DNA from 2 places in the Cupriavidus malaysiensis genome. Region 1 is predicted to be linked to the other one. Evidence: predicted binding sites of a transcription regulator. Region 1 holds the regulator's gene; the other holds the start of a gene.

Evidence for each region. Region 1 encodes sigma-54, which starts transcription at its own class of promoters, with help from an activator protein. Its sites were predicted from a motif close to TGGCANGNAANCTGCTTT; they were not measured.
Region 2: the regulator sigma-54 is predicted to act here: its motif matches at 2,733-2,750, upstream of BKK80_RS20715 (nitrate- and nitrite sensing domain-containing protein).

Annotation. Positions count from the first base shown of each region.
Region 1 is NZ_CP017754.1:834,359-846,125, forward strand. It holds gene hprK (HPr(Ser) kinase/phosphatase) at 85-1,056, opposite strand; gene ptsN (PTS IIA-like nitrogen regulatory protein PtsN) at 1,136-1,591, opposite strand; gene hpf (ribosome hibernation-promoting factor, HPF/YfiA family) at 1,977-2,327, opposite strand; gene BKK80_RS03655 (RNA polymerase factor sigma-54) at 2,377-3,852, opposite strand; gene lptB (LPS export ABC transporter ATP-binding protein) at 3,953-4,747, opposite strand; gene lptA (lipopolysaccharide transport periplasmic protein LptA) at 4,803-5,429, opposite strand; gene lptC (LPS export ABC transporter periplasmic protein LptC) at 5,487-6,116, opposite strand; gene BKK80_RS03675 (KpsF/GutQ family sugar-phosphate isomerase) at 6,133-7,116, opposite strand; gene BKK80_RS03680 (monovalent cation:proton antiporter family protein) at 7,268-9,247, shown strand; gene BKK80_RS03685 (ribbon-helix-helix domain-containing protein) at 9,289-9,738, opposite strand; gene BKK80_RS03690 (DJ-1/PfpI family protein) at 9,794-10,372, opposite strand; gene BKK80_RS03695 (adenine phosphoribosyltransferase) at 10,606-11,178, shown strand; gene BKK80_RS03700 (LysE family translocator) at 11,270-11,767, shown strand, end outside.
Region 2 is NZ_CP017755.1:180,899-192,665, forward strand. It holds gene BKK80_RS20705 (hypothetical protein) at 1-1,798, shown strand, start outside; gene BKK80_RS20710 (TetR/AcrR family transcriptional regulator) at 1,813-2,544, opposite strand; gene BKK80_RS20715 (nitrate- and nitrite sensing domain-containing protein) at 2,845-4,176, shown strand; gene BKK80_RS20720 (formate/nitrite transporter family protein) at 4,491-5,327, shown strand; gene BKK80_RS20725 (bifunctional protein-serine/threonine kinase/phosphatase) at 5,337-7,064, shown strand; gene BKK80_RS20730 (TauD/TfdA dioxygenase family protein) at 7,167-8,147, opposite strand; gene BKK80_RS20735 (TetR/AcrR family transcriptional regulator) at 8,355-8,984, opposite strand; gene BKK80_RS20740 (LLM class flavin-dependent oxidoreductase) at 9,110-10,108, shown strand; gene BKK80_RS20745 (sigma-54-dependent Fis family transcriptional regulator) at 10,464-11,767, shown strand, end outside.

The sequences.
Region 1 (11,767 bases):
GGCGCGCCGCCGGCCTGCGTTGACGGCCGCGCCCGTGTTCCTGTAAGCAATTGCAAGCAGCGGCCGGCGGCATGCCGGCCGGCGTCAGAGCAGTCTTCCCTGGCCCCGCGAGACCGCGTCGGCCTGCATCGCGGCCCGCTGGCGGTCCATGAAGTCGCGCAGCGTGTCGATGCCGCGCAGGCGCAGGATGGTGTTGCGCACCGCAGCCTCGACCAGCACCGCCAGGTTGCGGCCGGCCGCAACCTGGATCTTCACCATGTGGATCGGCAGGCCCAGTACGTCCAGGTACTGCGAATCGAGCGGCAGCCGCTCGAACTCGCCGTCGTTGCGGCGCACCAGTTGCACCACCAGCTTGAGCTTCATCTTCCGGCGCACCGCCGTCTCGCCGAAGATGGTCTTGATGTCGAGCAGGCCCAGGCCGCGCACCTCGAGCAGGTTCTGCAGCAATGGCGGGCAGCGTCCTTCGACGAAGTCCGGACCCAGGCGCACGAAGTCGACCGCGTCATCGGCCACCAGGCCGTGGCCGCGCGAGATCAGTTCCAGGCCCAGTTCGCTCTTGCCCAGGCCAGATTCGCCCATGATCAGCACGCCCATGCCGAGAATGTCGAGGAATACCCCGTGCATGGTCACGCGCGGCGCCGAGATGCGCGACAGGTAGAGGCGCAGGTGGTCGATCACGGCCGCCGAGGATACCGGCGTGGTGAACAGCGGTGTGGAAGAGCGCGTGCAGCGCAGTTCCAGGTCGGGCGGTGGCTCCATGCCGTCGGCGACCACCAGGAAGGGCGGCTCGAGCAGGATCAGCTCGCCCATCTGCCGCTTGCGCATCTCGTCGTCCAGCCGCTGGTAGTAGGTGATCTCGGGTTTGCCGAGGACCTGGATGCGGTTGGGGTGGATCAGGTTCAGGTGGCCCACGAGGTCGGCGGCCGAGGTGGCTTCGCGGGCGAAATCCACGTCGAAGGCGCGATCCGCCCCCTCGAGACCCGCCACCCATGAGAGTTTGAGGTCGGCTGCGTTGTCGTCGAAGATGGACTGGGAAGAAACGCCGGTGAGTTCCATGCGGGGGAGTCTGGTGGGGCTGGAAAGCGCTAGGACCCGCCGCCGGTGCCTTGGCCCGCGCCTGCGGGCGGAGCGCCGGTCAGGGATGCCATTCGGTCAGGAGCTGGTGCACGGCTTCGGGCGTCGGCAGCGTGGCCAGGCCTTCGCGCATGTCGCGGTCGGACAGCAACTGGGCGATCTCCGACAGGATCTCGAGATGTTGCTGGGTGGCCTGCTCGGGTACCAGCAGGAAGATCAGCAGCGACACCGGCTTGCCGTCGGGCGATTCGAATGGGATCGGCTCGGCCAGACGCATGAAGGCGGCCAGCGGTTGCTTCAGGCCCTTGATGCGGCCATGCGGGATGGCCACGCCCGCGCCCAGCCCGGTCGAGCCCAGCGACTCGCGCGCGAACAGGTTGTCGGTGACCGTGGCCCGCGCCACGCCATGGTTGTTCTCGAAGAGGAGTCCGGCCTGTTCGAAGACGCGCTTCTTGCTGGTGACGCTGACGTCGAGTGTGATGTTGCCTGGCGGCAGCAATTTGGCCAAACGGTTCATGGCAGGTGCGCAGGGATTCCAGATAAGCGGCCCGGTGCGCTGCGCGCCCGGCCGGGTCAAAGAGGCGGAATATCCGCTCGCTCCGCCGGTCGGGCGCCGGCATGCGGAGTATCGGACCATTATAGAGCAGCCCGCCCGCCTTCTTGTGCGGCGCGCAAGCCGCGGTCCCGGCGGTAGCGGCGACTCATGTATTGGAGAGCATACACTGCGTCGCGCCACTTGCGAACTCCCCCGGACGAGGGCGTGTACGGGGCGTGCACGCGAGCCGGTCCGCCAAAAGCAAAAAACCGCGCTTTATGCGCGGTTCGTGGTCTGGCCCTTGTGCTGGTGGCCGACGGGCGGCCTCAAGGCAGATCAGGCAGATTGTTCTTATTGTTTTCTCTGGCTATTGCTGCATCTGTGCGGCAGCCATCTGGTACTTCACGGATTCCCGGTCGTGGCTCTGCACGCGGTCCTTGTACCGGATGACCTGACGGTCCAGCTTGTCGACCAGTGCGTCGATCGCCGCATACAGGTCTTCGTGGTGCGCCTCGACGAAGATGTCCTTGCCCTTCAGATGCAGATTGATTTCCGCGTACTGACGCCTGTCCTTTTCCTTGTGGTTGTCGACAGAGAGCAGCACGCTAACGCCGATGACTTGATCGAAATGCCTGACGATACGCTCCAGCTTCGTTTCCACGTACTCACGCAGGGGTGGCGTGATGTCCAGGTGGTGTCCACTGATCTTGAAGTTCATAGCGCTTCTCCTTCTGAAAGAGCCACACCAGGCAGGCGATGCGGCTCGGCTACAAAGACTTGCGGAGATTGACTGCCGGGATCTTCAGCGCTTCTCGGTACTTGGCGACCGTCCGGCGCGCCACGACGAAGCCCTGATCGCCCAGCAATTCGGCAATTCGGCTGTCGGACAGGGGATTCTTCGGGTCTTCGGCTCCTATCAGTTGCTTGATCAAGGCTCGGATAGCCGTTGATGAAGCAGCGCCGCCCGTTTCCGTGGACACATGGCTGCCGAAGAAGTACTTCAGCTCGAAAGTGCCCATGGGGGTGGCCATGTATTTGTTAGTCGTCACCCGAGAGATGGTTGACTCGTGTAATCCCAGTGTATCGGCAATCTCCCGCAAAACCAAGGGGCGCATCGCAATTTCACCGTGGCTGAAGAAGTTCTTTTGACGCTCGACAATGGCCTGTGCGACACGCAGGATGGTGTCGAAGCGCTGCTGGATGTTCTTGATCAGCCAGCGGGCTTCCTGCAGTTTCTGCTGCAGGCCGGCGGCACCGGATTCGCCCTTGGCGCCGCGCAGGATCTGCGCGTACATGTCGTTGATGCGCAGGCGCGGCATCACGTCGGGATTGAGTTGGGCGATCCAGCCGCTGCCGCTCTTGCGCACGAACACGTCGGGCACGACGAAGTCGGCCTGCGGACGGTTGTAGGCGTGGCCCGGATACGGTGCCAGCGAGCGGATCAGGTCATGTGCTGCCTTCAGCGCCGTCTCGTCCACCTGCAGCGCCTTCTTCAAGCGCGTGTAATCGCGCGCGGCCAGCAGTTCCAGGTGGTGGTTGACGATGCCCAGCGCCAGCTCGCGCTGCGGATGCGACAGCCGCCGCAGCTGCAGCGCCAGGCATTCGGCCGCATTGCGCGCTCCCACGCCGGGTGGATCGAAGCTCTGCAGCAGGGCCAGCATGGCCTGCACTTCCTCGATCTCGAACTCCAGCTCTTCGGGCAGCTCTTCGCAGATCTCCTCGAGCGTGGCGCTGAGGTAGCCGTCGTCGTCGAGCGACTCGATCAGGAAGATGGCCAGGCCCTTGTCGCGCGCCGAGATCTTCAGCGGCGCGAGCTGTTCCATCAGGTGCTCGCGCAGGGTCGGCTCGGCGTCGCGCAGTTGCAGCGGCGCCTTCTCGTCTTCGTCGCCCTGGGGGCGACGCGCGAAGTCGTCCAGGCTCCAGTCGCTGCCGTAGTCGTCGGCGCCGTCGCCGAAGCGCTCTTCATCGCCGCCGCCCTCGTCGCTGCGTGCCTCGCCATTGCCCTGCGCTTCGGCCGGGGCCGGCGCGGGTGCGCTCTGCACGTTGATGCTGCCATCGGCGGCCACCCGCAGCGGGCTCTCGATCCAATCGTTTTCGCGCTCGAGCAGAGGGTTTTCGATCAGGGCCTGCTCGACTTCCTGCTGCAGTTCGAGCGTGGAAAGCTGCAACAGCCGGATCGACTGCTGAAGCTGTGGCGTCAGTGCGAGATGCTGGGAAAGGCGGAGCTGAAGCGAAGGTTTCATGCGGCCTATTCTATGCCCATCCGCAGCGCGATGGAACGAAAATTGCTAACGTTCCTGCCGCTTTGTCGCGGTCCCGCGCCGGCGAGGCGCGGCCACCGCATCACATGCGGAAGTTCTCGCCCAGGTAGACCCGGCGCACCGATTCGTTGGCGATGATTTCCTGCGGGCGGCCCTCGGCCAGCACCGCGCCCTCGCTGATGATGTAGGCGTGGTCGCAGATGCCCAGCGTCTCGCGCACATTGTGGTCGGTGATCAGCACGCCGATGTTGCGCGCCTTGAGGAAGCTGACGATACGCTGGATCTCGCCCACCGCGATCGGGTCGACACCGGCGAACGGTTCGTCGAGCAGGATGAAGCGCGGGGCCGAAGCCAGCGCGCGCGCGATTTCCACGCGCCGGCGCTCGCCGCCCGACAGAGACAGCGCGGGATTCTGGCGCAGGTGGGCGATCTGCAGGTCGTCGAGCAGCGCGTCCAGGCGGCGCTCGATCTCCTGCGCCGACAGCGGCTTGCCGTCGACGATCTGCAGCTCCAGCACCGCGCGGATGTTCTCCTCGACGTTGAGCTTGCGGAACACCGAGGCCTCCTGCGGCAGGTAGGACAGGCCCATGCGCGCGCGCTCGTGGATGGCCAGGCCGCTCAGGTGCAGGCCGTCGAGCACGATGTCGCCTTCGTCCAGCGCCACCAGGCCGACGATCATGTAGAAGGAGGTGGTCTTGCCGGCGCCGTTGGGCCCTAGCAGGCCGACCACCTCGCCGCTCTTGACGTCGAGCGAGACGTCCTTGACCACCGTGCGCGAGCCATAGCGCTTCTTCAGGTGGCGTACCGTCAGCGTGCTGCCGCCGGCGGACTGGCCGTTGCTGGCGGTGGCGGCGGGGGCGGTCTGGGTATCGGTCATGAGGGCAGTGCGTTGGGAGCGCCTGGCGCGCTGGATGCGTTGCGTTCGGCTGGGTTCAGGACTTGGACGGCGCGGGTGCGGACTTCAGCTCCAGCGGCGGCGCTGCCGGCGCGCTGGCCGGCTGGCGCGGCGAGAGCACGGCGCGCACGCGTCCCGAGGAGGTCACCGCGCCTTTGTCGCCGCTGCTGCTGGCCGTGTAGTACTCGTTGTTGCTGTCGTAGGTGATCACGGCGCCGCGGATCTCGTCGATCTGCTTGCCGCCCGCCAGGCGCGCCATGCGGGCCTGGCCGATCAGCTTGGAGATGCCTTGCTTGCCGTCGTACTCGATGCGGTCGCCCCAGCCGTCGATGTACTCGTCGACGTTGTCGCGCTTCTGGCGGATATAGGCGAGCTTGCCCGGCTTGGCGGTGGCGATGGCGTACTGGTAGCCCTCGGGGTCGGTGCGCAGCTCGGCGGCGTCCGATTTCAGCACCATGGTGCCCTTGGTCAGGACCACGTTGCCGGTCAGCGTGTAGACCTGCTTGACGTCATCGTAGCTGGCGTTGTCGGCCTCGAGCACCAGCGGCTTGTCGCGGTCGGCGCGCTCGGCGTGGGCGGCCGGCGCCAGGCAGAGCGCGGCGGCCGCGGCCAGCAGGGCAGGCGAAATCCGGGCGCGGAACCACGTCTTCAAGGCAGGCATCATGATGGTGAGCGGATGGAGAAAGCGGCGGCTGCGGGTTGCCGCGCGCGGTTGCATGACTTAGGACCTCGGCGCGGGCGCGCCGCGCGGGGTGGTGACGATAGTGCCGCGCACGTTGCCGAACAATTGTACTTCGCGCGTGACGTTGTTGAAGAGCAGGCCGTTGGCGTTCATCACGGAGACGCCGCGGGTGAGCTGCACCGGTTTGTCGGTCTTCACGAGATCGTCGTTGACGAGGATCCGGAAGTACTCGGAGGCCGCGCTCATCTGCGGGTCCTGCGCCGGGTCGGGACCCTGCGCCCGCACGATGAGGCCGTTGTCGTAGAGGTCGATGACCGAGCCGTCCGCGTTCATCTTGCCGCGGTCGGCGCGGCCGCTCACCGGCGGGCGGCCCGGATCGTAGGAGCGCATCGCGGGGCGGGCGAACTCGTAGGTCTGGTCGTCCTCGAAGTGCACCATCTTGTCGCCGTTGAAGCGCAACTTGGTGTCGCCGTTCACGTCGAGTTCGGTGGCCGCGAAGCGGTCCATGTAGTAGTCGGGCTCGTGGCGTGCCGTCTTCGGGCCGGTCGCGGCTTCGCGCGGCGAGTTGATCTGCACGAGCCAGAACGTGCTGCCGGCGACCACCGCCATCAGCAGCATGGGCAGCGCGCGCATGGCGAGCCGGCTGAGGGAAGACAGGATGGATTGCATGGGCGCCCGACGTGCCTCAGATGACCTTGGCGCGGGTCAGGTCGTGGATGTGCAGCGCGCCGACCAGGCGCCCGCCCTCGTCCACCACCAGCAGCTGGTTGATGCGGTTGGCTTCCATCAGCTGTACCGCCTCGACCGCCAGCCGGTCCGGGCCGATGCTGCGCGGATTACGGTGCATGACGTCGCCGATCGGCACCGTCTTCCAGTCGCGCGGGGTCTCCAGCAGGCGGCGCAGGTCGCCGTCGGTGAAGACGCCGATGGCGCGGCCGTCGGCGTCGACCACCGCGGTCATGGCCATGCCTTTGCGCGTGATTTCCATCAGCGCCTGTGCCAGCGGCGTGCTTTCGCGTACCTCGGGCACGGCATTGCCGCTGCGCATCACGTCGCGCACATGGGTCAGCAGCTTGCGCCCGAGCGCCCCGCCCGGGTGCGAGCGGGCGAAGTCCTCTTCGCCGAAACCGCGCGCGTCCAGCACCGCCACCGCGAGCGCGTCGCCCAGCGCCAGTGCCGCGGTGGTGCTGGCGGTCGGGGCCAGGTTCAGCGGGCAGGCTTCCTTCTCGACACCGGCATCCAGGTGCACGTCCGCCAGCTTGGCGAGCGTGGAGGCAGGGTTGCCCGTCACCGAGATCAGGCGGGCACCGATGCGCTTGACGATCGGCACGATGGCGAGCAGCTCGCCGGTCTCGCCGGAATTGGAGAAGGCGACCAGTACGTCGTCGCGCGTCACCATGCCGAGGTCGCCGTGGCTCGCCTCGGCGGGGTGGACGAAGAAGGCGGGCGTGCCGGTGGAGGCCAGGGTGGCGGCCACCTTGCGGCCGATATGGCCCGACTTGCCGATGCCCGAAACGACCACGCGGCCGCTGCAGTGGAGGACGAGCTCCACCGCGCGCGCAAATTCGTGAGTCAGGCGGGCGGACAGTGCCGCCACGGCATCGGCCTCGGTCTGCAGGGTATTGCGAGCGAGCTGAAGTGCTCGATCGGCATCGAAATTGGCTATCATGGCGACGAAGTATACCAACGAATGCGATGGCGTCTGGCCCGTCCCACCAGGGGGGGCGTTCCCGGGCGGCAACCGCGCTTGCCGGGTCCCGCCGGCGGGCGGCCCGCGCCGGGCGGCCCGTGCGCCGGGCCGGCCCACCCAGAGCCTTTCGATGCATTCTCCGCTGGAACTCACTCTTGTGCTGCTGGCAGCCGCCGTATTCGGCGTGGTCGCCTTCCGCATGCTGCAACTGCCTCCCATGCTGGGCTACCTCGCGGTCGGCATCCTGATCGGGCCGCACGCGCTGGCGCTGGCCGGCGATTCGGGGCAGATCCAGTACCTGGCCGAGTTCGGCGTGGTCTTCCTGATGTTCTCGATCGGGCTGGAGTTCAGCCTCGGCAAGCTGCGCGCCATGCGGCGGCTGGTGTTCGGCCTGGGCGGGTCGCAGGTGGTGCTGACCATGCTGGCGGTGCTGCCGGCCAGCCTGCTGTTCAACTGGCTGTTCCACCTGAGCTGGCAGGCGGCCATCGCCATCGGCGGCGCGCTTGCGATGTCCTCCACTGCGATCGTCTCCAAGATGCTGTCCGAGCGCATGGAACTGGAGACCGAGCACGGCCGCAACATCATCAGCGTGCTGCTGTTCCAGGACCTGGCGGTGGTGCCGCTGCTGATCGTGATCCCGGCGCTGTCGCGCGACCCCGGCGACATGGCGGCCGCGCTGATGCTGGCGGCGGTGAAGATCGTGGTGGCGCTGAGCCTGATCTTCTACGTCGGCAAGAACCTGATGAGCCGCTGGTTCCACGTGGTGGCGGCGCGCCGCTCGCAGGAACTGTTCATGCTCAACCTGCTGCTGGTCACGCTCGGCATGGCCGCGCTCACCGAGCGGCTGGGCCTGTCGATGGCACTGGGCGCCTTCATCGCCGGCATGCTGATCTCGGAAACGCCCTACCGCCACCAGGTGGAAGAGGACATCAAGCCCTTCCGCGACGTGCTGCTCGGCCTGTTCTTCGTCACCATCGGCATGCTGCTCAATGTGCGCGTGGTGCTCGATCACCTGTGGCTGGTCCTGTTGCTGCTGCTCTTGCCCATCCTCTTCAAGTTCGTGCTGATCGCGCTGCTGGCGCGCGCCTTCGGCTCGCGCCAGGGCGTGGCCATGCGCACCGGCCTGGGCCTGGCGCAGGCCGGCGAGTTCGGCTTCGTGCTGCTGAACCAGATCGACGGACTGAACCTGCTCGACCCGGTGCTGACCCAGGTGATCCTGGCCTCCATGCTGCTGTCGATGCTGGCGGCGCCGTTCCTGATCCAGTACAGCGACGCCATCGTGCTGCGCTTCGCCGCCAACGAGTGGCTGCTGCAGTCCCTCAACATGACGCGTATCGCGGCGCAGAGCCTGCAGACCGAGAAGCACGCCATCATCTGCGGCTACGGCCGCAGCGGCCAGAACCTGGCGCGCATGCTGGAGCGCGAGGGCATCGGCTACGTCGCGCTGGACCTCGACCCCGACCGCGTGCGCGAGGCCGCCGCCGCGGGCGAGACCGTGGTGTACGGCGATGCCGGCCGGCGCGAGGCCCTGATCGCCGCCGGCATCCACCGCGCCGCGGCGCTGGTCGTCACCTACGCCAACACGCCCTCGGCGCTGCGGGTCCTGCACCATGTGCAGGAGCTGGAGCCGGGCTTGCCGGTGATCGTGCGCACGGTCGACGATTCGGAACTGGATGCCCTGCAGAAGGCCGGCGCCACCGAGGTGGTGCCCGAGATCATCGAAGGCAGCCTGATGCTGGCCTCGCACGCCCTGGTGCTGCTGGGCGTGCCGATGCGGCGCGTGGTGCGCGGTGTGCAGCAGGCGCGCGACGCGCGCTACAGCCTGTTGCGCGGCTACTTCCATGGCCGCGACGACGAGGAAGACATGCTCGAGCGCGATTCGGTGCGGCTGCGCTCGATCTCGCTCGGGGCGCAGGCCAGTTCGGTCGGCCGCCGCCTGGGTGCGCTGGGCCTGGCGCAGATGGGGGTGGAGGTGACCGCGGTGCGCCGCCGCGGTATCCGTGCCTTCGATCCGCAGGACGATACCGTGCTCGAGCCGGGCGACATCCTGGTGCTGCGCGGCCCGTCCGAGGCGCTGGACACCGCCGAACAGAGGCTGCTGGCCGGCTAGGCCGCTCAGGCGCGCTAGACCCGCTAGACCCGCTAGACCCGCTAGGCAGGCAACTGCCCGGCCTTGGCGCGCGCAACGGGTACGCGGCGGGCGGACCGTCCAGTTGCCGCTGCCGCGGCCGCGGCGGACGAGGGCGGCGTATCGACCCAGCCGGGTGGCAGGTCGCGCAGCACGGCGGCCGCATCGAGCGAACGGATCGGCACGCGCGGGTCGGCGGGGATGCGGCCCTCGCCCTGCAGCATCAGGTACCGCAGGCAGCACACACGCAGGAAGGACGAGAAATTCGCCACCTCGCCCCGGTGGGCGGCGAGTTCGTCATACAGCCGCGCGATCAGCTGGCTGACGCTCATGCCGTCGCGCTGCGCCAGTTCCGCCAGCACTTCCCAGAACAGTTTTTCCAGCCGGATGCTGGTGGCCACGCCATGCAGGCGCAGCGAGCGCGACTGGCATACGTAGGACTCCGGGTTGGCCCGGATGAAGATCTCGCACATCGGCAACTCCCGCGCGGGTGTGGCGCGCCAGGCCGGCGCGCCGCGTTCGGAAGCCCTAATGTACGATCCGCGTGCCCAGTACCGCAAGGAACTGCGCCAGCCAGGCCGGGTGCGCCGGCCAGGCGGGCGCGGTGACCAGCTTGCCGTCGGTATGGGCCTGGTCCACCGCGATCTCGGCATAGGTGCCGCCGGCCAGCCGTACCTCCGGTGCACAGGCAGGATAGGCCGAGCAGCTGCGGCCTTCGAGCACGCCGGCCGCGGCCAGCAGCTGGGCGCCGTGGCAGACCGCCGCGATCGGTTTGTCGGTGCCGGCGAAATGGCGCACGATCTCCAGCACGCGCGCGTTCAGGCGCAGGTACTCGGGGGCCCGGCCGCCGGGGATGAGCAGCGCGTCGTAGGCCGCCGGGTCCACTTCGGCGAAGGTGGCGTTCAGCGTGAAGTTGTGGCCGCGCTTCTCGCTGTAGGTCTGGTCGCCTTCGAAGTCGTGGATCGCGGTGGCGCACTGGTCACCCGCCTTCTTGTCCGGGCAGACGGCGTGCACGGTGTGCCCCACCATCTGCAGCGCCTGGAAGGGAACCATGGTCTCGTAGTCTTCGGCATAGTCGCCGACCAGCATCAAAATCTTCTTGGCCATTGCTGTCTCCTGCTATGGTTACGGGTTGCACGGCCGGTGCCGGACCGATTCCGGCGCCGCGGCTCCGTATCTGACGGTGCAGTCCATTGTGTTGCCGTCCGCCCCGGTGCGGGTGGTAGCCCGATACCGCAGGCGCGGCCACGCCATGGCGGCCAGGCCCGAGGCACCGCGGCCGGACGCCCGCAGACGTTTTCCTAAGGCAATTCACGTACCGCTCCAGGTCCCCCGACACCATGACCGACATCAAGATCGACTCGCCCGAACTGGGCGACGTCTCCAGCTACCTGCGCGACCGCATCCGCACCGTGCCCGACTGGCCGCTGCCCGGCGTGCAGTTCCGCGACATCACGCCGCTGCTGCAGGATCCCAAGACCCTGCGCGTGCTGGTGGACGTCTTCGTGCACCGCTACATGGATGCCCGGCTCGACCTGGTCGCCGGCATCGATGCGCGCGGCTTCATCCTGGGCGCGATCGTCGCCTACGAACTGAACCTGGGCTTCGTGCCGATCCGCAAGAAGGGCAAGCTGCCCTACCAGACCGTGGCGGAGGAATACGAGCTGGAATACGGCAGCGCCACCGTCGAGATCCACGCCGACGCCTGCAAGCGCGGCGACCGCGTGCTGCTGATCGACGACCTGATCGCCACCGGCGGCACCATGATGGCCGGCCGCAAGCTGCTGGAGCGCCTGGGCGGCGTGGTGGTGGAGGGGGCGGCCATCGTCGACCTGCCCGAGCTGGGCGGCTCGCGCCTGCTGCGCGACGCCGGCCTGCCGTTGTTCACGGTGTGCGGCTTCGACGGCCACTGATGCCTCAGCCGGCGCGCGGACGGTGTCCCGCGCGCCGGATCGCCGCCGCACCAGACCGATCCGCCGATCGCCCTTGCCGGAGCCATTCCCCATGCCTGACCTGCTGCTCTTCCTGATCACCTCGGTGGCCATCACGGTGGCGCCCGGGCCGGACAATCTCCAGGTGCTGGCGCGCGGCATGGCGCAGGGCCGGCGCGCCGGCGTGGCGGCCGGGCTGGGCTTCGCCTCCGGGTGTCTGGTCCACACGGTGGTGGCAGCCGTCGGGCTGGCCGCCGTGCTGCGTTCGTCTCCGCTGGTGTTCGAGGCCATCAAGCTGGCCGGCGCGGCCTACCTGGTCTGGCTCGGCGTCCAGGCCCTGCGCTCGCGCGGTGCGCTGGCCGGCGGCATGGACAGCGCCGCCGTGCCGCTCGGCAAGGTGTTCCGCCAGAGCGTGCTGGCCAACCTGATGAATCCCAAGGTCACGCTCTTCTTCCTGGTGTTCCTGCCGCAGTTCGTCAAGGCCGATGCCGCCGACGCCGGCTGGCAGATGCTGCTGCTGGGCGTGGTGTTCATGCTGCAGACGGCGGTGGTGTTCACCGCCTTCGCGCTG
Region 2 (11,767 bases), on a different replicon from region 1:
CCTCGGCGCCTGGCTCCTGCTGGGCCTGGCCTGGTGCGCCGCCATGCTGCTGCAGCCGGCCACGGTCAGCGCCTACCGCGTGCGCGCCACCCGCGCACTGCGCTTCGGCCTCGCGCTCACGCTCTGGCTGGCCGCGCTGGGGTTGGCCGACACCTTGGCGCGCACCACCTTCCTCTACGGCTATATGGCGACACAGCGCTGGGGGACGCTGCTGCCCGGCGGACTGCTGGCGGCCCTGGTCTGGCTGGTGCGCTACGGCAGCACGCAGCTGGACGAACGCAGCCGCGCCGGCGGCGCCGCGCAGGCGGGCTGGCGCGGCCGGCTGCCGGTCTCGCTGCTGGCTGGCGCGGCGGCGGCGGTGCTGGCCCTGCTCGTCTTCCTGTTGTGGTCGTGGCTGGTGCTGTGGGTGCGCTGGAACGGCCGCGAGCCGTTCGACTGGCTGGTGTTCGGCAACGCCTGGACCACGCCGGTGCTGGCGCTGCTGCTGGCGGCCGCGCTCGGCCTCGCGCTGCTGGCCGGCCGCTTTGCCGGCTTCCTCAACCTGTCGACGCTGCAGCCCTTCTATGCGGCGCGGCTCACGCGCGCCTACCTGGGCGCTTCGAACGGCCAGCGCTTCGGCGCCGCCGAGATGCTGGCGCCGCTCCGGCGCAGCGCGCTGAGCGTGGCGGAGCCGGTGGCGGGCGATGGCATCAGCCTCAATGCCTACTATGACCCCAAGGTGCTGGCGCCGCTGCACCTGATCAATGTGACGCTCAACCTCACCGTCGACCCGGCCGAGCAATTGGTGCAGCGCGATCGCAAGGGCAAGCCCCTTTGCGTGGCGCCCGGCGCCGGCAGCGTGCCGCACGGCTCGGCCTTTCTGCCGACGGACAACTATGTGCGCTTCACGGTCGACGGGCAGCCCTATCATCCCGCCAGCGGCAAGGCCTTGGCGAGCGAGCTGACGCAGGCACAGGGGGTGGGCGACTGGGTGGCCATCTCCGGCGCGGCGATCTCGACCGGGCTGGGCCGCGCCACCACGCTGGGGACGTCGCTGCTGCTCGGGCTGGCCAACCTGCGCCTGGGCGTGTGGTGGCCCTCCTACCCGCTCGATGCCGGGCATGGCGCGCACGCGGTGCGGCGCCAGGCCGACCGCGCCACGCATCCCTGGCTGGGGCGCCTGATCGCCTTGTTCCGCACGCAGTACTACCTCGGCTGCGAACTGGCCGCGCGCTTCCACGGCACGCAGCGCGGCTGGCAGTACCTGTCGGATGGCGGCCACTTCGAGAACACCGCCGTCTACGAACTGCTGCGTCCCGAGCGCAACGTCAGCCTGATCGTGCTGTGCGATTGCGGCTGCGATCCGGACTACCGCTTCGGCGACCTGGCCAACCTGGTGCGGCTGGCGCGCATCGACCACGGCCTGGAGATCGCCGTCGACGCCGGCGCCGCGGCGGATCCCGTGCTGGGACAGGTGTTCGGCGTGCCGGAGGATTTCCGCGCAGCCGCGCAGCCGGAGCCGGCCGGCGCCGGCAAATGCGCGCTGCTGCTGCAGGTCTTCCGTGCCGCCGATGCGCAGCCGCGCCAGCCCGTGTGCCGCATCGTGCTGCTCAAGCCGCGCCTGACGGCCTGCGCGCCGCTCGATGTCGCCGAGTATGCCGCCACCCGCCCGGCCTTCCCGCAGGAGCCGACCGCCGACCAGTTCTTCGACGAGGCGCAGTGGGAGAGTTACCGTGCGCTGGGCCTGGCCATCGGCGCGCGCGTATTCGGTGGCGGCCCGCACGGCGACGCGGTGGCGCGGACCCTGTTCGCGCTGTAGCGATGGCCGCAGGCCTAAGCCTTGCGCGCGCTGCGGGCGCGGGCGGCCTTCGCGCCGCCGGGTGCCGCCGGCGCGCTGCTGTCCGGCGCCACCACGCACACCGTGCGCATCACGGTCGCCTGGATCACCTCGCGCCAATGGGCGAGCGCCGGCTGGCTCATCATCGCCTCGCCAAGGAAGGCGCTCAGCGTGTGGTGGTTCGAGTTGTAGAAGTAGCCGAGCGAGGCGATCACCAGGTAGATGTCGCGCGCCTGTGAATCTGCACGGAAGGTGCCCGCGGCCTTGCCACGCGCGAGAATGCCGTCCAGCACCGACAGCGCATAGCGCGAGATGTCGCGCAGCCGTTCCGACTTCTTGGCATGCTTGCCCTGGCTCATGTTCTCGCTGGACAGGATGGCGACGAATTCAGGATGCTCGAGGTAGTAGTGCCAGACGAAGTCGATCAGCTGGGACAGTGCCCGCACCGGGTCCTCGGTATCGAGTTCCAGCTTCTGCTCGGCTTCGTTGAGCTGGGCATAGATGGTCTCGAGCACTTCGACGAAGAGTTTCTCCTTGCTGCCGAAGTAGTAATAGATCATCCGGTCGTAGGTCTTGGCCAGCGACGAGATGCGTTCCACGCGGCCGCCTTCGTAGCCGCGCTGGGCGAAGACCTTGATGGCTGCCTTGAGGATCTTGGCACGGGTGTCCTGTGCCTGCCGGGCCCGGGTTCCGGCTGCCGCGCTCTTTCTTGCGGTCGGGGTGCTCATATGTCAGCGGCGTGACGCCGCGTTGCTGTACGGATCGAGGCCGCCAGTATACCGATGCCATGCGTGCCGTCGCGGCTTCTCTGCGGCATGGCCCGCATGGCTTCCGGTCGCGGGCGGGAGGCCGGGCGCGCCGGTGCCGCACTCGGCACAGATGGCCGCCGTCGTCCGGAGCGTCGCGTGCCGGCCATGGGCATGGAGCTTGCTTGATGCCAGTCGAGTCGGCGTACGCCTGCCTGCCGATGTGGCAGGCAGGGCAGGTGCGCCAACCTTCTTCCCGCAACGCGACACCCGCTTTCGCCGATGCCATTGCCCGTCTTCCAATTCGTTCTGCGCGCCAAGCAACTCGAGATCGAGGGCCTGCAGCGGATGGCTGCGCGCATCGAGCTGGTGGACCTGATCGGCCGCCTGATCGACGCGTTGCAGCGCGAGCGTGGCGCCAGCAGCCTCTATGTGGCTTCCGGCGGCATGCGCTTCGGCCAGGAACGGCAAGACGCGACGGCTCAGGCCGAGCCGCTCGAGGCGACGCTGCGCCAGCGCTTCATGGAACAGCTCGATCCCGCCCAGGGCAGCTCTGCGCGCATGCTGTCGTTGATCGCCTGGGTGCTGCTCGACCTGGACACGCTGGCCGGGCTGCGCCAGCGCATCGGCCAGCGCGGCATCTCGGCGCATGACGCGGTGGCGGCATTCAGCCGCGTGATCGCGGGCATGGTCGAGCTGATCTTCCACCTGGCCGACGTGGCCCTGCAGCCGGGTATCTCGCGCCTGCTGGTCGCGCTGGTGCACGTGGTGCAGGGCAAGGAACTGGCAGGGCAGGAGCGCGCGGTCGGGGCCCAGCTGTTCGCATCGGGACAGTGCAGCGCCGATCCGCAGCAGCGCATCCTCCATTTGATCGACGCGCAGGAACGCAGCCTGCAGGTGTTCGAGGATTTCGCCGAGCCGAGCCAGCTCGCCTGGTGGCAGCGGCATCAACTGCAGCCGCACGTGGCGGCGCTGGAACGCCTGCGCCGCGCGCTGTGCACGGCAAAGCCGGGAGCCGCGCTCGACGGCCAGCTCAGCGAGAACTGGTTCGAGGCGAGCAGCGAGCGCATCGCCGGCCTGTGGCAGGTGGAGGTCGGCCTGGCGCAAGCGCTGCGCCAGGCCTGCGAGGCGCAGATCCAGGCATCGGAGCAAGAGCTGCAGGATTCCGAGGGCTTGCTGCGCCAATTGCGCGACAACCCGCCGCCCCATACCCACGCCGTGGCCTGTTTCTTCGAAGAAGCCGCGCAGGTCGAGGCGGTGCCGGTGCTGCCGGGCGTGGCGGATGGACCTGCCTCGGCGGTGCCGGGCGGCGCCGACCAGCCCACGGTGGCGGCGCTCAAGACCCTGCTGCAGGCGCAGTCCTCGCGGCTGGCGCGTGTCGAGGTGGAACTGGATACGGCGCGGCGCGCCTTGCACGAGCGCAAGGTCATCGAGCGTGCCAAGCGCGCGCTGATGTCGCGCCTGGGCATGAGCGAGGAGGATGCCTTCCGCGCCTTGCAGAAGGCGTCGATGGACCATAACCGCAGGCTGGTCGATGTCGCCGAGGCGACGCTTGCCATGCCGGAACTGGCAGCGCCGGCAAGCGGGCGCGCCCGGCCGCCGCACCGGAGTTGAGCGTGCCGGTGTGCGCTTGCCGTGCCCCTGCACCGTATGTGTGCGGCGGCGGCACGCCTGCGCCCGTGCGGCGCGATGGGGCGGGCGGCGCCGGCCCTGCGGGTCGGGCACGGAACGTGCGTAAGGGCAGGGCATCAGGCTAATGATGGCTTGGTGAGGTTGCCCCCGTGCGCGGCGAGGCGAGGCATCGCGAATCGTGCGGCGCGGGCGACAGGAATACGTGGATAACGGCGTCCCGTCCACGCATCGGCTGCGGCCGGTGCGTGGACGCGGACGCTTTTTTTTCTTTGTCCTACCGCTCAGAGGAAATTCCGATGGCCTACCTAGCCCCTGCCGAGTTCGTCTCCAAGATGGTCGATGCCGGTGAGTCCAAGTTGCTCATGTCGACCCGGGATACCTTGATCCGCGCCTATATGGCCGGCGCCATCCTCGCGCTGTCCGCAGCCTTCGCGGTCAGCGTCACCGTCAACACGGGTAATCCGCTGGTCGGCTCGCTGCTGTTCCCGGTGGGCTTCTGCATGCTCTACCTGCTGGGCTTCGACCTGCTGACCGGCGTCTTCACCCTGGCGCCGCTGGCCGTGCTCGACCAGCGCCCGGGCGCCACCTGGGGCGGCGTCATGCGCAACTGGACCCTGGTCTTCGCCGGCAACTTTGCCGGCGCGCTGACCGTGGCGGTCTTCATGGCCATCATCTTCACCTATGGCTTTTCCGAAGCGCCCAACCTGATCGGCCAGAAGATCGGCAGCATCGGCGAGAGCCGCACGCTGGGCTACGCGGCCCACGGCGCGGCCGGCATGCTGACGCTGTTCATCCGCGGCGTGATGTGCAACTGGATGGTGTCGACCGGCGTGGTCGCTGCGATGATGTCGACCTCGGTGTCGGGCAAGGTCATCGCCATGTGGATGCCCATCCTGGTGTTCTTCTACATGGGCTTCGAGCACTCGGTGGTCAACATGTTCCTGTTTCCCTCGGGCCTGATGCTGGGTGGCCATTTCACCCTGATGGACTATCTGCTGTGGAACGAGATTCCCACCGTGGTGGGCAATGTCGTCGGCGGCCTGACCTTCGTCGGCGCGACGCTGTACAGCACGCACTACAAGACCGCGCCCAAGCGCGTTCCGGCTGCCCCGGCCAAGCGCGCCGCCGTCTGAGGCCGTGCGATGGACGCGCTGCGCGTGGCGGTCGGCCAGCATTCGCAAGCCGGGTGCAAGCGCGTCAACCAGGATTTCCACGGCGCCGCGCTGCCCGCCGAGCCGCAGCGCAGCGCCAAGGGCATCGCCGTGGCGCTGGCCGACGGCATCGGCAGCAGCGCCGTCAGCCAGGTGGCGAGCGCCGCGGCGGTGCGCGGCTTTCTCGAAGACTACTATGGCACGAGCGAGGCCTGGAGCGTGCGCCGCGCGGCGCAGTGCGTGCTCGCCGCGACCAATTCCTGGCTGCACGCGCAGAACCAGCGCGGCGATGCGCGCTTCGACAAAGAGCGTGGCTACGTCTGCACCTTCAGCGCGCTGATCTTCAAGGGCCGCGACGTCCATCTGCTGCACGTGGGCGACGCGCGCGTCTACCGCCTGCATGCACAGGCCTGGGAGCAGCTCAGCGACGATCACCGCGTGCGCCTGTCCTCGCGCGAGTCCTACCTGGGGCGCGCGCTCGGTGTGGGGCCGACGGTCGAGGCGGACTATCGCTGCTGGCCCGCCGAGGCGGGCGAGGTTTACCTGCTGGCCAGCGACGGTGCCTATGAATACCTCGACCACGCGGATGCGCGGCAGGCGCTGGCCGAGCACCCGGGCGACCTCGATGCCGCCGCCGCGAAGCTGGTCGCCATCGCGCTGGCGCGCGGCAGCCAGGACAATGCCACGGTGCAACTGGTGCGCGTGGAGGCGTTGCCCGACAGCGACGCCGCGGGTCTGTGGCGGCAGCGCGCGGAACTGGCGCTGCCGCCGCCGCTGCAGCCGCGCATGGAATTCGAAGGCTATCGCATCGAGCGCGAGCTGTACGCCAGCGCGCGCTGCCACGTGCACCTGGCGCGCGACCTGGAGGATGGCGCGTGCATTGCGCTGAAGACGCCCTCGGTCGACCTGCGTGAAGATCCGGCTTATCTCGACCGCTTCCTGCTCGAGGAGTGGGTGGCCCGGCGCATCGACAATGCGCACGTGCTCAGGCCGCATGCCGTGACGCGCGCGCGCCGCTACCTCTATACCGCCATGGAGTTCATCGACGGGCAGACCCTGGCGCAATGGATGCGCGACCATCCGCGCCCCGCGCTGGCGGACGTGCGCCAGCTGGTCGAGCAGGTCGCGCGCGGCCTGCAGGCTTTCCACCGGCGTGAGATGCTGCACCAGGACCTGCGCCCGGACAACGTGATGATCGACCGCACCGGCACGGCCCGCATCATCGACTTCGCCGCGGTGCACGTGGCCGGCCTGGAAGAAGGCATGGTCGACCCGCATGCGCGCGCGCCGCTCGGCGCGCTGCAGTATGTCGCGCCCGAGTACTTCCTGGGCCAGCCCGGCACGACGGCCTCGGACCTGTTTACGCTGGCGGTGGTGACCTACCAGATGCTGGCCGGGCAGCTGCCGTACGGCCTGCAGGTGACCCGCCTGCGCCAGGCCGGCGAACTGCGCGGCCTGCGCTATGTCAGCGTGCGCGAGCGGCGGCCCGACCTGCCGCCGTGGATCGACCAGGCGCTGCGCAAGGCCCTGCATCCCCTGCCGCACAAGCGTCATGAGGCCTTGTCGGAGTTTCTCGAAGACCTGCGCGCTTCTCCCCGGCAGCAGCGGTTGCGCGACGCGCCGGCGCTGATCGAGCGCAATCCGGTGCGCTTCTGGCAGGGCTTGTCGCTGCTGCTGGCGCTGGCGGTCGTGCTGCTGCTGGGCCTGCGCTGGGGCTGAGGCAGGCTGCCGGCGATCAACGCTGGGAGTCAACGATCCGAGTCAACGACCGGCGTCACCTCGCAGGGCTGCCCCCCGCTGGCAGCGTACCGCGCAGGCCGACTACGCGGCGGCACCGTGCGCCGCCAGCACCGGGTCGCCTTCCAGCGCCACCGAGGGCCTGCCGTTCACGCCGACCGGCACGTCGCCGACCAGCGTGGTGCGATAGAGCTGGCGGTCGAAGTCGAGGTCGAAGATGTCGGCGGGCGCCAGGTGCGCGGTGGCGCGGTTGTCCCAGAAGGCGAGGCTGCCGGGCTCCCACTGGAAGCGCACGGTGAATTCCGGACGGACCGCATGTTCCCACAGCAGTTCCAGCAGTTGCTGGCTCTCGCGCTGGTGGAAGCCGCTCAGGTGCTGCAGGAAGGACGGGCTGATGTAGAGCACGCGCTCGCCGGTCTCGGGATGCACGCGCACCACCGGATGCTCGCTGACCAGGGTGTGCGCCTTGACGGCCTGGTCGAAGGCGGCGGTGGCGCTGGCGCCGACGGGCGCGGTGAAGCGGTGCACGCCGCGCAGGCCGTCGACGATGGCGCGCAGCGGCGCGGACAGCGCCTGGTAGGCGGCCGCGAGATTGGTCCACTGGGTGTCGCCGCCGTAGGGCGGGATCACCACGCCGCGCAGGATGGAAGCCGCGGGCGGGTTCACCGCCGCGGTGACGTCGGTGTGCCAGCCGCTCCAGGGACGCAGCAGCGCCCGGCCCTCGAAGCGGTTGGCCTTGCGGTGCTTGCTGACCGAGTACAGCTCGGGATGCCCGTCGACGTGGCCGAACACCGGATGCCCCACCGTCAGTTCGCCGAACTGGCGGGCGAAGGCGATGTGCTGCGCATGGCTGAGGTGCTGGTCGCGGAAGAACACCACCTTCCATTTCAGCAGCGCGGCGCGGATCGCGCCGATCTCGGCCGGGTGCAGCGGCGCGCGCAGGTCGACGCCGCCGATCAGCGCGCCGATATGGGCGGACAGCGGCCGCACGGTCACGGCACCTGCCGCTGACCCGGCGGCTGCCTGGTTATCTTGATCCTGGGTTTCCAGCACGGTCTGGGTCATCGTTGGCTCCGGGGAAGGGCGATGGGTGCGCCGGCCGGTGCGACGGCAGGCGGGTCGACCGCCTGCCGTCGGCGCGGCGGCCGCCGCGGGACTCCCACCATAAGCCCGGCCGGCACCGGCGCCAACGAAGCATTCCGCCGATGGATATGCGGAGCCGCTGCCGGCGCGGCCAAGGCGGCGGTCAGTGCCGCCCACTGCCTCGCCGGTTCAGCGGCGTACCCGTTTCTGCGGCCACGCCAGCATGGCCGTTTCGGCCACGGACTCCAGCGCCGCGCGCGTGGCACCGTCGCGCGCCTGCATCGACATGCCCTGCAGCACGGTGTTGAAGAAGCGCGCCAGGGCGGCCGCGTCGGCCTGCGCCGGCAGTTCGCCGCCGTCGATGCCCTGCTGGATGCGCGCCTGCAGCGCCGCCTGCCGCTCGCGGCGGCGCGCCTTCAGGGTGTCGTCGATATACGCGCAGTCGACCGAGTGGCTGGCCCCGGACAGCAGGAAGCAGCCGGACGGGTGGCCCCGCGTACTGAACTGCGCCGCCGCGCCGCGCAGCAGCGCGTGGATGGCATCGCGCGCGGCGCCGGGGCGGGCCAGCGGCGCGTACAACTCCATGCCGTGTGTCTGCGCATAACGGTCGACGGCCTCGTAGAAGAGCTGTTCCTTGCTGCCGAAGGCGGCATACAGGCTGGGCGCCGTGATCGACATGGCGTCGGTGAGGGCCGCGATCGAGGTGGCGTCATAGCCATGGCGCCAGAACAGCGCCATGGCGGTGCCGAGGGCCGCGTCGCGGTCGAACTGGCGGGGGCGGCCGCGGCCGGGCGATACACGCTTTTCCATAGTGGTCATTATATTTTTCCGTTGCCAGCGCCGCCAGCGCTGATTACTATAGCGATCGCTCTATAAATCAGGACAGCGTTCCGGCCGCGCGGCTGCGTTCCCGTTGCCGCGGCCGCCGGAACCAGGCAACGCCGATGATCCCCTACTCCCTGCTGGACCTGGCGCCGGTCGCCGAAGGGTCCGATCCTGGCCAGGCCATGCGCAATTCGCTCGACCTGGCACGCCATGCCGAAGCGCTGGGCTATCGCCGCTTCTGGCTGGCCGAGCACCACAACATGCCGGGCATCGCCAGCGCGGCCACCGCCGTGCTGATGGGCTACGTGGCCGGCGGCACGTCCACCATCCTGGTGGGATCGGGCGGCGTGATGCTGCCCAACCATGCGCCGCTGGTGGTGGCGGAGCAGTTCGGCACACTGGCCTCGCTGTACCCCGGCCGCATCGAACTGGGCCTGGGCCGCGCGCCGGGCACCGACCAGGCCACGGCGCGCGCCCTGCGGCGCCATCTCGGCCAGGATTCGGCGGATAGCTTCCCGCAGGATGTCGAGGAACTGCTGGCCTATTTCGACGAGCCCCGGCCGGGGCAGCGCGTGCGCGCGGTGCCCGGCGCCGGCCTCAAGGTGCCGGTGTGGCTGCTGGGATCGAGCCTGTTCAGCGCGCAGCTGGCGGCGGCGCTGGGCCTGCCCTTCGCCTTCGCTTCGCACTTCGCGCCGGGGTTCATGCGCCAGGCGGTCGATCTGTACCGCCGCACCTTCCGGCCTTCGGCGGAGCTGGCGCAGCCCTATGTGATGCTCGGCCTGAACGTGTTCGCCGCCGACTCCGACGCCGAGGCCAGGCGGCTGTTCAGCTCGCTGCAGCAGCAGTTCCTGGCCCTGGTGCGCGGCACGCCCGGCCGCCTGCGCGCGCCGGTCGACGACATCGCGTCGCTGTGGACGGAGAGCGAGGCCGACCACATCCGCCGCTCGCTGGCCTGTTCGGTGGTGGGCGACGCGGCGGGCGTGCGGGCCGGCCTGCAACGCTTCATCGAGGACCTGCGTCCGGACGAGCTGATGCTGACGGCCCAGGTCTTCGATCACGGCGCACGGCGCCGCTCCTTCGAACTGGCGGCGCAGGCGCTCGGCGAACTGGCGCGCTGAGCCTGGGACGCGCCGGCGCGTCCGCGCCGCGTGCCCGCCTGCCATCGGCGGCTGTCAGCATCAGCTGCCGCGGCGCAACATCGCCAAGGAACCCGCTCCGCTTCCGGCCCGCGCCAAGTGGCGCCACCAGCACCGGCGCCCCCGGCAGGCCACCCGGCCCCCGCCGTGCCCCCGGAGCCGGCCCGGTCGCCGTGTTTGCTCAAGCCGGAGCCTCTCGGATACAGTAGAAGTCCGAATTCAGGCGTTCCATTCCACAGGCAGAGAAAGCGCATCCATGCGCCCGCCCGCCGGTCGCCCGACGGCCGCCCGCCAGCGCGCGGTGGCCGCCGGGGCACCGGACGACTAGGAGACGACGATGGACCTGCGCCAGCGCGAGCACATCGAGACGGTAGTCCAGGCGACGGCACGCGGCCTGGCGCTGTGGCCCGAGGCCGCGGACGATGCTGTCATCCACAATTCCTGGCGCCGCTGCGTGCACCAGTACGGGCTCGATCCGTCACGCATGCAGGAGGCACGCATCCTGCCGCAGGCGCGGCTGCGCGAGCACCAGCAGCGCCTGGACGACTTCGTGCGGATCGCGCGCCACGGTCTGCAGACGCTCTACGGCCAGGTGGCCGGCATGGGCTACGTGGTGCTGCTGACCGACGCGCAGGGCGTCACCGTCGATTACCTCGGCGACGCCGGCGCCGACGCGCCGCTGCGCCGCGCCGGACTCTATCTCGGCGCCGAGTGGAGCGAGCGCGGTGCCGGCACCTGCGCGGTGGGCACCGCGCTGGCGACCGGCGAGGCGCTGACCGTCCACCAGGCCGATCACTTCGACGCCACCCATATTCCGCTGACCTGCACCGCCGCACCGCTGTTCGACACGCGCGGCAGCCTCAACGCCGTGCTCGACATTTCCGCGCTGGTCTCGCCATCGGCCAAGGCCAGCCAGGCGCTGGCGCTGCAGCTGGTGAAGATCTACGCGGCCCATATCGAGAACGCCAACTTCCTGCGCGTGCACCGGCGCGACTGGATCCTGCGGCTGAACGCCGCGCCCGAGTTCCTCGATGTCAATCCCGAATACCTGATCGCGCTCGACGCGGCGGGGCGCATCGTCGGCCACAACCGGCGGGCCCAGCGCATGCTCGAGGCGGAGTGGGGGCCGGCCGGCCTGGCGCGTCCGCTGCTCGGGCTGGCCTTCGACGAGGTGTTCGAGGCGCGCCTGGACGAACTCGGGCGCTTCGTGCACTCCACGCCCAGCGAGCAGCGCGTGCTGGCGCTGGCGCGCAGCGGCGGCCTGCTCTACCTGAGCGCGACGCCGCCGGCGCGGCCCGCGGTGGCGGCCGAGGCGCCGCGCCGCGTCGCGCTGCCGGCGCCGCTGGCCGCGCTGTGCGGGGGCGATGCGGCGTTGCAGCAGCAACTGGAACGCGCGGCCAGGCTGGTGGATTCGCCCATCCACCTGCTGGTCCACGGCGAGACCGGCAGCGGCAAGGAGTACTTCGCCAAGGCGCTGCACGCCGCCAGTGCGCGGCGTGCCGGGCCTTTCGTCGCCGTCAATTGCGCGGCGATTCCCGAGACGCTGATCGAAAGCGAGCTGTTCGGCCACCTGCCCAACAGCTTCTCCGGCGCCGGCGCGCGCGGCAAGCGCGGCCTGATCCAGGAAGCCGATGGCGGTAC